4 regions of the Lysinibacillus sp. NPDC056185 genome follow, and region 1 is predicted to be linked to each of the others. Evidence: riboswitches for the same ligand, from Rfam matches in the RefSeq annotation. Region 1 holds a riboswitch; each other region holds the start of a gene.
What was found. Region 1 has a riboswitch for thiamine pyrophosphate ahead of ACMZ42_RS03840 (ABC transporter substrate-binding protein). Riboswitches for the same ligand answer to the same signal wherever they lie in the genome.

Region 1 (3,155 bases):
AGTGACTGTCACAAAGGATGGCTATATTAAGCGTACATCTACACGTTCACATGCAGCTTCGAATGGTCAGGATTTTGCGATGAAGGATTCCGATTATTTATTATATGAAGCAAATTTAAATACACAGCATCATCTACTGCTGTTTACAAATCGAGGCAATTATATTTATCAGCCTGTCCATGAACTACCTGATATTCGTTGGAAGGATCTTGGTCAGCATATTTCTAGTATTGTGCCGACAGGGGAAGATGAATCTATTATTGCTGTATATGGTTTTGAGACATTTGAACAGGCCAATACGTATATTTTAACGGCTACGAAAGATGGACAAATTAAACGCTCACCTGTAGCAGATTATGCTGTTACACGTTATTCGAAACCAATCAAAACGATGAATGTTAAGTCAGGCGATGAAATGATTTTTGCAGGTATCGTGACAGACGAAGTAGAACTAATGTTAACAACAGATACTGCCTATGCTATTCGTTTCCCAATGGAGGAATTGCCAGTAACGGGTGTGAAAACAGGCGGTGTAAAAGGGATTACGCTGAAAGTCGGAGAAGCATTAGTCGGCATCAATGTTTTACCGCCAAATGCCACGGCATATGTTGCGATTGTGACACATCGTGGTGCGGTGAAGAAAATGAATGTTGCCGAGGTAGAGATGACGAGTCGTGCAAAACGTGGCTTAAAAGTGTTAACAGAATTAAAAGCGAACCCACATCGTATCGTGGCTGTAGTCAAGGTAACTGATGAGGAACGGCTAACAATCGAAACGGAAAAAGGCGTGCAAGAGATCCTTGATGTACAAGCATTAACTCGAGCAGATCGCCATTCCAATGGCTCCTTTAAAGTGGATATAGCTACAGACGGTGCTATTTCACATGTCTTTACGGTCAAAAAAGAAGAGAAATAAAACTGATTTTATAGCCCATGCTCCTTAGAGAGCTGGGCTTTTTTTCTATATAGTCTAATCAAAAGAAAGGGTAGGTGTATAGTGACAATAAAGTTTTTAGGCAAATTGGTGAATCGGGTGTAGCTTTACAAGTAAGTTGTTATGAAGATTACTGATTCTTATTCAACGTCTTACTACTAAAAGCAAAAATTAAAAACCACAAAAGGTTCTTGATTTGATTATCAACAATAGTATTTAACAGTGCCTATTAAAACTTCGAACAATATACCGCTTCTTGATTTCAGGAGGGGATTCCTTTTAAATAAAAAATGTTTTACCAAAAAAAGCGGTGAATATTCTCAGGAAATGGAATTGTTGAAGAGAAAGATGAGGCTTTAAATTATATTTACGGGGCTTTCAGAAAACAGAGCCTTGTCATTTACGGATAGATATGGGTATAATAATCACGAAAAGTTCATATGGAAAGAATGTAGGGGGGCTGGTGTTGCCAGCTGAGATTGTGTCCGATAGACGCTGACTCTTTGAACCTGATTTGGCTCGTACCAGCGTAGGGAACATCTATTCAAAAAGTAAAAGTTTTTGATATTGATTACAAAACGTCTGGGAGGAATCCTAGGCGTTTTTTATGTTTTCAGACTTTTATTCATGCACAGACTTTGGGTTTGGGTGTAAACAGACCGTGAATACGCTTTCTTCTGGTAAACACATTCATTTATGAACAATTTCACACTACTTTACTTGGAGGATTCAGCATGAAAAAATGGTTATTGATCCTGTTGGCTACACTGTTAACATTAGTGGGCTGTAGCGAAAAAGAGGATAAAAAGGATACTAAGGGATTAACAAAAGTATCAGTCGTTCTCGATTGGACACCGAACACAAATCATACAGGTTTATATGTAGCGAAAAAACTTGGCTTCTTTAAGGAACAAGGCTTAGATGTCGATATTTTATTACCTGGCGAAACGGGTGCTGATCAGCTTGTGGCGTCTGGCAAGGCTCAGTTTGGCGTAAGTTATCAGGAAGGGATTACACAGGCCCGTGTGCAAGGTGTACCTTTAGTATCGATTGCAGCGATTATTCAGCATAATACTTCTGGCTTCGCATCCATTGCATCAAAAGGCATTTCGTCACCAAAGGATTTTGAAGGTAAAACATACGGTGGCTGGGGTGCACCACTTGAAAAGGCTGTACTACAATCACTTATGCAAACAGAAAATGCGGATATTAATAAGTTAGATATTGTCAATGCAGGCGATATAGATTTCTTCACAATGATGAAAAAAGATATTGATTTTGCGTGGATCTATTATGCATGGACAGGTATCGAAGCAGAACTACGTGGCGAAAAACTGAACATGCTATATTTAACAGATTATAGTGATCAGTTAGATTATTACACGCCTGTACTCGCTACAAATGAAAAAATGATTAAGGATGATCCTGAGACGGTCAAAGCATTTGTCGCTGCTGCAGCAAAGGGCTATGAATATGCGATAATACATCCGAATGAGGCAGCTGATATTTTACTAGAAGCTGTACCTGATTTAGATAAAAACCTTGTGCATAAAAGTCAGGAATGGCTAGCAGATAAGTATCAAGACGACGCTAAACAATGGGGCGAGCAAAAGCTAGCTGTCTGGGAAAACTACGCGAAATGGATGGCCAGCAACAAAGTTTTAGAGGGCGAATTTAACGCAAAACAAGCATTTACAAACGACTTTTTACCGAAAAAGGAGACAAAGTAATATGGCAAACTCATTAATAAGTGTACAAATTATCCCGAAAACTGAAAAATATGAGGATGTGATCCCATATGTCGATGCAGCGATTGCGGTTATCGACGCTTCAGGAGTTAAATATGAAGTTCACCCGTTAGAAACGACAATGGAAGGTGAGCTACCGGTTTTATTACAAATCATTGAAAAAATGAATGACAAGATGATTGAGCTGGGCGCGATCAATGTCATCACGCAAGTGAAAATTTTATATCAGCCATCTGGTATTACAATGGGTACATTGACGGAGAAATACCAGTGATGAGGCAAGCTTTCAAACAAGGAAGGACGATAATTTTTATCGCCTTCCTCTTATTCATATGGGAACTAATTGTCCGCTTTGCTGATACTCCACATTGGCTTTTGCCTGCACCGAGTGCCATTTTGAAAGAAGGTTTTCAATCGTATGAGACGTTTGTGCCACATGCTTTAGCGACTGTTCAATTAGCACTTCTTGGTCT
Region 2 (3,155 bases), on a different contig from region 1:
AATGCTTCTTTAAGTCTTGCCCTTGGGATGGCAGATGTCATTCAAAGCTTTCAAGGTAATATCCGCATTGAAACGATGTTTATTGATGAGGGCTTCGGTTCTCTCGATGAAGAAGCATTAAATAAGGCGATTGATACGCTTATTGATTTACAAGATTCCGGACGCATGATTGGAGTCATTTCACACGTTGCAGAGTTAAAAGCTACAATGCCTGCTGTGTTGCATGTTGAAAAAGCAATGAACGGTCACAGTCAAACATATTTTGAAGTGAAATAACAAAGAGGCGTATTTCTGTTTATATGGAAATACGCCTTTTATGTTATTTTTTTGTTACGTTAGGATTTGTTCCTTTTTTTGCAGCGATTACTTTTTTGACAATCGGGATAACGATAGGTGCTAATTTTACAGCGGTTTTAACAACTTTAGATACTTTCACAAAATAACAGCTCCTTAAGTACTATCTGTTTAAGGAGAGGTTGAGATGAAACTTATCGGATCACGCGAACAGCCTGAACAATATTCCAAATAACGACTCCTAATGAAACGAGAATGTAAATTGCGAATGAAGCAAACCAAATGATAAGAAAATTATTACTACCGTCAAAATTGGTGTTGAATGATAAAGTTGAGAAGACAAAGACTGCAAAGAATATGATTCCGAATGCGACTGGAATTATATGCGAAATCAGTGCTCGAATAGAGTGCCTCTTTACGTCGCTATCTTTTGTAACAAAGTAAACGACTAATGGCACAATAAAGGGTGCGAATAAAATACTGAGATAACTAAAGGCAGATAAAATTTTTTGGTTCTCCATAGTAGTACCTCCTTTTTTAATATTTACGCATGAAAAACGATAAAGTTTCAAAAAAAAATGTGGAAGAGGTTGTAATCGTAACAGTGTTTGCGTACAATGAGGTTGTTCAATTAAATTAAGATGTAACGACCACAAGGGGAGCTGATGATGTCAGCTGAGACTGGGCACGTAATGCCTTGACTCTTCGAACCTGTAAGTTAACACTTGCGTAGGGATTGTGGATAGAAACCGACACTTTTACGATGTGAGGCTCTGTCCTGGCATCGTTTTTTTATCTTTATTGATGCCAGATAGGGACATATTTGCCAACTGATTTCTATTCCTGCTCTTGTATCCTACATCGGAACAAAGGAGAGAATATTTATGGACAATAAAAAACTTTTAATGCTTGTGGAGATTGCGATATTCGCAGCGATTGGCCTTGTACTAGATCAGGTTTCCTTTAAAGTATGGGCACAAGGCGGCTCTGTTAGTCTAGTGATGGTACCAATAATTTTAATAGCATTCCGCTGGGGCCTTATTCCTGGCCTGACAACGGGATTACTTATTGGTGTGATGCAAACAATGTTTGGCGCCTATATTATACATTGGCTACAAGGATTACTTGATTATGGTGTTGCCTTTACAGTAGTAGGCTTGGCGGCCGTTGTTCGCCGACCAGTGCTCGATGCTGCCAAAGATTTAAACAAAAAGAAAATGGCACTTTATATTATTGTAGGAACTGTATTAGCGGGCTTTTTACGTTATGCAGCACATACCATTGCGGGCGCTGTATTTTTCTCAGAGTATGCTGGCGATCAAAATGCGTGGATTTATTCAATCATCTACAATGGAACATATATGCTACCAGCAACGATTTTAACAGCGATTGTCGGTGTTCTACTATTTACAGCAGCACCTCAATTAATGCAACGAAAATCATAATTAGTATGCCCTTCACATAAGTGGAGGGTTTTATTATTATTGAAACTAGAACACCCACCTTTTATACCCTAAAAAGAATCCAAAAGGCGGAGGATTTTTAGAGCTAGATAGGGATGGCATTTGTTAAAACGTATCCATGGATATAGTTGATTGGAGTGGAGACTGGGCGACTCCTTGGGGATTAGCAATAGAGGAACGAAGGCTAAGAACATCACATCCTGTGATAACTCCTTCGTGACCAGCATCGTGTTGGCCTAAGCGGCTCATCGGACGCCCCCAGGAAGCTTTGCTCTGTGCGAAAGCGAAGCGACAGCAACAAATGTGTTTCTGTAGCGAAAGCAAAGCGTCAGCTACAAAGCGCCCAGTCGGAACGGAAATCAACCCCACGCTATAGTGAAGAGCCTGTTTTTCAGCACTTTACAATTCATGATGGCATATAATATTTAAAGCATTTAGCGTTTTTTGTATAAAAAGTTATGTTATATTAATGAATAGACATTAGATGAAAGGGACGTTAAAAATGATTGTAAAAACGCAAGAAGAGATTGAAGCATTTAAAAAAATCGGCCGTATTTGTGCTGAAATTCGTGAGGCAATGAAGGCTGCTACAAAACCAGGTGTAACAACACTTGAATTAGATGAAATTGCAGGTCGTATGTTTGCAGAAGCAGGAGCAATTTCTGGACCTAAAGGGGAGTATGATTTCCCAGGATACACATGTATTAGTGTGAATGAGGAAGTCGCACATGGTATTCCAGGTAAACGTGTGATTAACGAGGGAGATATCGTAAATATTGATGTATCTGGTTCATTAAATGGCTATTTTGCTGATACGGGCATTTCATTTGTAGTTGGTGATGGCTATGAGGATAAAGAAAAGTTATGTCGCGTAGCTAAAAGTGCTTTCGACCGTGCGATGACAAAAGTAAAAGCTGGATCAAAATTAAACCAAATCGGTAAAGCTGTTGAGCGTGAAGCATATGCCAATGATTTAACAGTGATTATGAACCTAACAGGTCATGGTTTAGGTCGTTCTTTACACGATGAGCCAAATCATATTTTAAACTACTACGATGCTTGGGATTCAACAATTATGAAAGAAGGCATGGTTCTTGCAGTCGAGCCATTTATCTCAGCGAAAGCGGAGCATATTGTAGAGTCAGGTGATGGCTGGACATTCGTTACGCCAGACAAATCATTAGTTGCTCAAATCGAGCATTCAATTATCGTTACTAAAGACAAACCAATTATTTTAACTTCTCTAGATGAACAATAAAAAAGCTAAAAATCCTGCTAACCAATTTATTTTTGGTAGGCAGGATTTTTTTTAATAAATAATATACCGACAAGTAGCACTCCGCATAAAAACAAGGCTGCAGTTGTCACAAGTAGCTCATCAAAACCATTATGTAATGC
Region 3 (3,155 bases), on a different contig from region 1:
ATGCAAGGTATGTTGCCGCATCAAAGTGACCTTTGAAAACAAATGCTGTTGCACCACTTCCTAAAGTAGCAAGGAACGGAGTCCAAATCCATTTTTGCCATCCTGGTGCTGCTGTAGCCCAAACAATGTCACCTTCTTGTACACCTAACCAATTTGGAGCAGTAGTTCGCAAGTGCGCATAACCCCAGCTATGTGTATGAACCGCTGCCTTTGGATTGCCTGTTGTACCACTCGTATAAGCTAAAAATGCAATGTCTGTACTCTTAGTCGGCGTAGAACTTATGTAAGTCGTCGGTTGATTTTGCATTTTTTCAAGCAGCGGCTGCCAAGGTTCCTGTGCATGACCAATGACAAATTGCTGTATTTCTTGTAATTTCCCCACATTATCGAATTGTTCAATATAAGGCTCAAATGCTACAACGCCTTTTGCATCGGCATGATTGATTCGATATTCAATATCCTTAGTTCTCAGCATTTCTGAGCTAGGTATAATGGTTAAGCCTGCCTTTAAGGCAGCAATATAGACGATATATGCTTCAACTGATCTGGGCACCATGACCAAAATAACATCACCTTTTTTTAACCCTTGAGATGTAAATACATGTGCTGCCTGGTTCGCCTTTTCAAGTAAAGCTCGATATGTTAAGTACTGAATTTCCTCATCTTCGTTATAAACTAATAATGCATTTTTAGTAGAATCCTGTGCATATTTTTCAATTTCCTCTGAAATGTTATACCATTCTGGTGCGATTAAATCTTCTCTTTTCATGGCAAATGCCCCCTTTTGTACGCTCATTATAAAACTCAATTTTTATCATTTTCAATGGAATTCACTCCAATTCATTAAAGTCGTGACAACTATCATGTTCTGCTATATGGCATCAGTCACGTATTAGTACTATCAATTTCGACTTAGCTTTAGTGCCGTTTTCGCAATGAAGAAAAAAACTCCCTATTGAACACGAGTGAATAATATGGTACATTTTGGTCAACTAAAAGCAAGATTGCAGGGGGACTCATTTAGAGTTGAGAAGGTAAAACCTGACCCTTTGAACCTGTTAGTTAATACTGACGTAGGGAGCAACTCACATCTATTTACTGATGAAAGGCTCTTTTGCGTGTTTTTTTCTACACGAAAAAGAGCCTTTTTTTGCACGCTTACGTCCATCCAACAAGGAGGACTTAAAATGGTATTTCATACTATCCGTAAACAAAATCCACTTATTCATTGCATTACTAATTATGTTGTGGCTAATTTTCAAGCAAATGGCTTATTAGCAATAGGCGCTTCACCAGTTATGGCAGATGACAGTCATGAGGTTGAAGAAATGGTCGCAATTTCCTCAGGCTTATTGATAAATATCGGTACCCTTAACGAGCGAATGAAAGAATCAATGTTACTTGCTGGAAAAAAAGCAAATGCCCTTGGTATTCCCGTCGTTTTAGATCCTGTTGCTGCAGGTGCAACAACTTACCGGAAACAAACGGTACAACAATTACTTAAGGAAATAAATTTTGCGGCTATTCGTTGTAATATCGGAGAGCTTGCAGCTATAGCCGATGTAGAATGGCAACAAAAAGGCGTAGATAGTGGTAGTGGTTCAATTTCTTTAGAAGTTGAGGCACAAAAAGTAGCTCAACTCTACGATTGTATTGTTATTGTGACCGGTGAAAAGGATTTTATTACTGATGGCGAACATCAGCAATGGGTTACAGGTGGAAATTTTCAAATGACAGAAGTTACTGGAACAGGTTGCTTATTGAGCGCCATTTGTTGTGCATCCTACGTCGCAGGAAATAAACCATTCAACCAATTGGTAGAAACATTATCGCTTTATAAAAAAGTGGCTGAACAAGCCGCTTCTTCTACTTCATACATTGGCGATTTTCAAATTGCAGTATTGAACGAACTACATCGCCTTTCCAAGGGTGGTGAACAATAATGCATATTGTAACAACAATTGCTGGTTCTGATAGTGGTGGCGGTGCAGGCATACAGGCTGATTTAAAAACATTTCAGGAATTAAAGGTGTTTGGAACGTCTGTTATTACAGCTTTAACCGCTCAGAATACACTTGGTGTATCGGATGTCTTACCAATTGAAGTTAGTTTTGTTGAGAAACAACTGCAAGCGCTAGTCGAGGATTTTTCAATAAGTGCCGTTAAAACCGGAATGCTGTTTTCCTCTGAAATAATTCAATCAATTGCACAGATTTTAGCTGAAAGAAATATTCCGCTTATAGTAGATCCTGTCATGATTGCAAAAGGCGGTGAAAGTTTATTACAGCAAGAAGCAATTGAGGCATTACGCAGTTGTTTGCTTCCTTTAGCAACAGTCGTAACACCGAACATTCCTGAGGCAGAAACCCTTTCTGGAAGGACAATCAATTCTTTAACAGATATTAAAGAAGCAGCTAAGGTCTTATTACTAATGGGCGTTCAATGCGTCATTATTAAAGGCGGTCATTTAGAGGATAAATGTTATGCTACTGATTATGTATTTTTCCAAGATGGTCGATCATTTTCCATGCAGTCCACTCGTATTGCAACAAAAAATACGCATGGTACAGGCTGTACGTTTTCCGCTGCATTAACTGCTTTTATTGGTCAGGGACTACCTTTAGAAGAAGCGATTGAGGAAGCTAAAAAATTTATTCAATTAGCAATAACTCATGATTTATCTATTGGTAATGGACATGGTCCTACAAATCATTTTGCTTATCAAAACTTGAAGGATTCCTGTGAGGTGATTATTCATGAAACGTGACGATCTACAGCTATATTTTATAATGGGTACAGGTAATGTTTTCAAACAAGAGCCATTAAACATTTTAGAGAAAGCTCTGCAATCTGGAATTACTATGTTTCAATATCGTGAAAAAGGACCAAATACATTAACTGGGCAAGCCTATGAAGATTTTGCTCGCAAATGTCAAAAGCTCTGTCAACAGTATGATGTTCCGTTTATCGTCAACGATGATGTCGAGCTGGCTATAAAACTTAGAGCGGACGGTATTCATATTGGGCAAGAGGATTCTCCTGTGTCGACGGTGCGTAATAAAATTGGCAATATGATTTTAGGTGTTTCTGTTCATTCACATGCTGAATTACAAACTGCTCTACAATATGGTGCTGATTATGTAGGAATTGGTCCG
Region 4 (3,155 bases), on a different contig from region 1:
GATATTTTTTCAAATTGTAGCTCCGATTTTAGTGCTTCTAGTACTTGGCGCAGTTTTACAAAAGAAATTTCGCTTTAATTTAAAGGCGTTATCCCAACTTATTACATATTGTTTCATGCCAGCAGCTGTTTTTGTGAATTTATATGAAACGAGTATAGAGCTGTCTGTACTTGGGGAAGTTGCGTTATTTATCCTACTCTTTATCGGAAGCCAAATGGTGCTTAGTCACTTTCTAGCAAAGGGACTCGGTTTAGTAAAAACAGAGGCGGCAGTGTTTAAAAATAGTGTTGTCCTAATTAATTCAGGTAACTATGGTATTCCAGTGGCACAGATGATTTTTGTGACCCAGCCGATTGGAGTAGCAATTCAGGTCATTCTTGTAATATTTCAAAATATGACGACCTACACTTATGGCTTGTATAATTTAATCTCTTCAACAAAATCGAGCATGTCTATTGTGAAAGATTTCCTCAAAATGCCTATTATTCATGCACTTATTATTGGTGTGGCAATGAACTATTTTAATATTGCTATTCCACAGTTTGTAAGAATTCCGATAGATCATGTGGCAGATGGCTTTATCGCTGTAGCATTAATAACTTTAGGGGCACAACTATCACAGCTTGAAATCAAATCCATGTTCAATAAGATGGTATTCATTAGCTGTTTTACACGACTAGTCATAGGGCCAACCGTAGCATTGCTCATCATTTTTGCGCTTGGTCTTGACGGTGTCGTGGCACAATCACTTTTTATAGCTAGTTCGTTCCCGACGTCGCGAAATAGCTCAAGTTTGGCATTAGAATATGACGTAGAATCGGCAACTGCTGCACAAACAGTTTTATTTTCAACGATTGTAAGCTGTATTACAGTGACAATCGTGATTTATGTAGCGGAACTGTTGTTTACCTAACTGCTAGGTGCTCATTTGATTGCCCATAGTTGATAAAAACTGAAATTGTTCTGATAAATGTTAAAATTGTTCCGATAAAACAAGATAATATTCCGATAAAAGTTAAAATTGTTCCGATAAAATGAGATTTTGTTCCGATAAATCTTCAAAGTATATGAATTCATCGAATAACGTGAAGTTGAATTCCGTTCCGGCTGTGCGCTTTCCTGGGGGCGTCCGATGAGCCGCTTCGCTTCGCTGCAGGGTCTCGGGCCAGCACGATGCTGGTCACGAAGGCGTTATCACAGGACGTGATGGTTTTAGCCTTCGTTCCTCTATTGCTGATCCCCGAGGAGTCGCCCAGCCTCCACTCCAATCAACTAATATACATGGCACAAGTTTTAATGAATACCATCGACAACTTTTAATGATAAGCCAAAAATAATTCAAATGAAGCTTCCATCTATTAGCAATATCTGCTACACTATCATCAAACTTAATAGCATTAACTAGGGGAGTCTGATGAGTCAGGCTGAGAGGGAAACGCATAGAGGTTTCTTGACCCTTTGGACCTGATCTGGCTCATACCAGCGTGGGAAAGTTAACCATTATTGCACTCAATGTTATTTGCAATAACTATACCTTTACATTCTTAGCCGGATCCAAAATTTTTTGGATTCGGCTTTTGTCTTTGTTTGGGTGAGCTAGATTCGGTCCTTATATAAATGTAAAAGGGAGCGAAGTAGTTTATGACAACAGTTAGCGACAAGAATATTACGATTATGTCTAGTTTTGAAGGAAGTAAAAAAGTTTACGTAGAAGGATCTCAATCAGATATTTTAGTGCCAATGCGTGAAATTGCTCTAAGTCCAACGACTGGAAGCTTTGGTGAAGAGGAAAATGCGCCAGTACGTGTTTATGATACGAGCGGCCCGTACACTGATCCTGCGTATAAGGTGGATATTACGAAAGGATTGCCAGCTTTATGTAGTGCATGGATCAAAGAACGCGGTGATGTTGAAGAATACGAAGGTCGTACTATCAAGCCAGAAGATAATGGATTCCGTAAAGCTGATGATCCGCGAATGAATGAAAATGTTTTTCCGGAATTATCTAGAAAGCCTTTACGCGCGAAGAAAGGTAAAAATGTAACACAGCTTCACTATGCACGAAAGGGAATTATTACTCCAGAAATGGAATTTGTAGCGATACGTGAAAATATGGACCCAGAATTTGTGCGCTCAGAGATCGCGGCAGGACGTGCTATTTTGCCATCTAATATTAATCACCCTGAGGCAGAGCCGATGATTATTGGACGCAACTTCCACGTAAAAATTAACGCCAATATTGGCAATTCAGCAGTGTCATCCTCTATTGCAGAAGAGGTAGAAAAAATGACGTGGGCTACACGCTGGGGTGCTGATAACATTATGGATTTATCTACTGGTAAGCATATTCATACGACACGTGAATGGATTATCCGTAATGCCGCGGTGCCAGTAGGAACGGTGCCGATTTATCAAGCGCTAGAAAAAGTAAATGGTGTGGCAGAGGATTTAACGTGGGAAGTGTATCGTGATACGTTAATCGAACAGGCTGAGCAAGGTGTTGATTACTTCACGATTCATGCAGGGGTATTACTGCGCTATGTGCCATTAACGGCTAATCGTGTAACAGGCATAGTGTCTCGTGGAGGCTCGATTATGGCGCAGTGGTGTTTATATCACCATCAAGAGAGCTTTTTATATACTCATTTTGAAGAAATCTGTGAAATTATGAAAACCTATGATGTAGCCTTCTCTTTAGGTGATGGTTTACGTCCGGGTTCTATAGCAGATGCAAATGATGAGGCTCAATTTGCGGAGCTAGAGACGCTAGGGGAATTAACGCAAATTGCCTGGAAGCATGATGTACAAGTGATGGTAGAAGGACCGGGACATGTACCAATGCATCTTATTAAAGAAAATATGGATAAGCAGTTAGAGGTGTGTAAGGAAGCACCTTTCTATACTTTAGGGCCGTTAACAACAGATATTGCTCCTGGCTATGACCATATTACATCGGCTATTGGTGCTGCGATGATCGGTTGGTATGGTACGGCAATGCTATGTTATGTGACGCCTAAAGAGCATCTCGGCTTACCAAATCGTGAGGACGTTCGTGTAGGGGTTATTACGTATAAAATTGCTGCACACGCGGCAGATTTAGCGAAAGGGCATCCGGGAGCACAGCAGCGTGACGATGCACTATCTAAGGCACGATT

Region 2: it holds a riboswitch for thiamine pyrophosphate, as region 1 does, so the genes downstream of both, thiT (energy-coupled thiamine transporter ThiT) here and ACMZ42_RS03840 (ABC transporter substrate-binding protein) in region 1, are expected to answer to the same signal.
Region 3: it holds a riboswitch for thiamine pyrophosphate, as region 1 does, so the genes downstream of both, thiM (hydroxyethylthiazole kinase) here and ACMZ42_RS03840 (ABC transporter substrate-binding protein) in region 1, are expected to answer to the same signal.
Region 4: it holds a riboswitch for thiamine pyrophosphate, as region 1 does, so the genes downstream of both, thiC (phosphomethylpyrimidine synthase ThiC) here and ACMZ42_RS03840 (ABC transporter substrate-binding protein) in region 1, are expected to answer to the same signal.

What each region holds. Positions count from the first base shown of each region.
Region 1 is NZ_JBLLLQ010000002.1:291,199-294,353, reverse strand. It holds gene parC (DNA topoisomerase IV subunit A) at 1-916, shown strand, start outside; TPP riboswitch at 1,378-1,487, shown strand; gene ACMZ42_RS03840 (ABC transporter substrate-binding protein) at 1,669-2,664, shown strand; gene ACMZ42_RS03835 (MTH1187 family thiamine-binding protein) at 2,666-2,956, shown strand; gene ACMZ42_RS03830 (ABC transporter permease) at 2,956-3,155, shown strand, end outside.
Region 2 is NZ_JBLLLQ010000020.1:54,723-57,877, forward strand. It holds gene ACMZ42_RS18135 (SbcC/MukB-like Walker B domain-containing protein) at 1-276, shown strand, start outside; gene ACMZ42_RS18140 (DUF4870 domain-containing protein) at 489-815, opposite strand; TPP riboswitch at 940-1,048, shown strand; gene thiT (energy-coupled thiamine transporter ThiT) at 1,179-1,739, shown strand; gene ACMZ42_RS18150 (hypothetical protein) at 1,863-2,006, opposite strand; gene map (type I methionyl aminopeptidase) at 2,260-3,015, shown strand; gene ACMZ42_RS18160 (hypothetical protein) at 3,042-3,155, opposite strand, start outside.
Region 3 is NZ_JBLLLQ010000053.1:11,315-14,469, reverse strand. It holds gene mbcS (acyl-CoA synthetase MbcS) at 1-769, opposite strand, end outside; TPP riboswitch at 999-1,097, shown strand; gene thiM (hydroxyethylthiazole kinase) at 1,188-1,943, shown strand; gene thiD (bifunctional hydroxymethylpyrimidine kinase/phosphomethylpyrimidine kinase) at 1,943-2,767, shown strand; gene thiE (thiamine phosphate synthase) at 2,757-3,155, shown strand, end outside.
Region 4 is NZ_JBLLLQ010000016.1:95,743-98,897, forward strand. It holds gene ACMZ42_RS16015 (AEC family transporter) at 1-913, shown strand, start outside; TPP riboswitch at 1,394-1,508, shown strand; gene thiC (phosphomethylpyrimidine synthase ThiC) at 1,642-3,155, shown strand, end outside.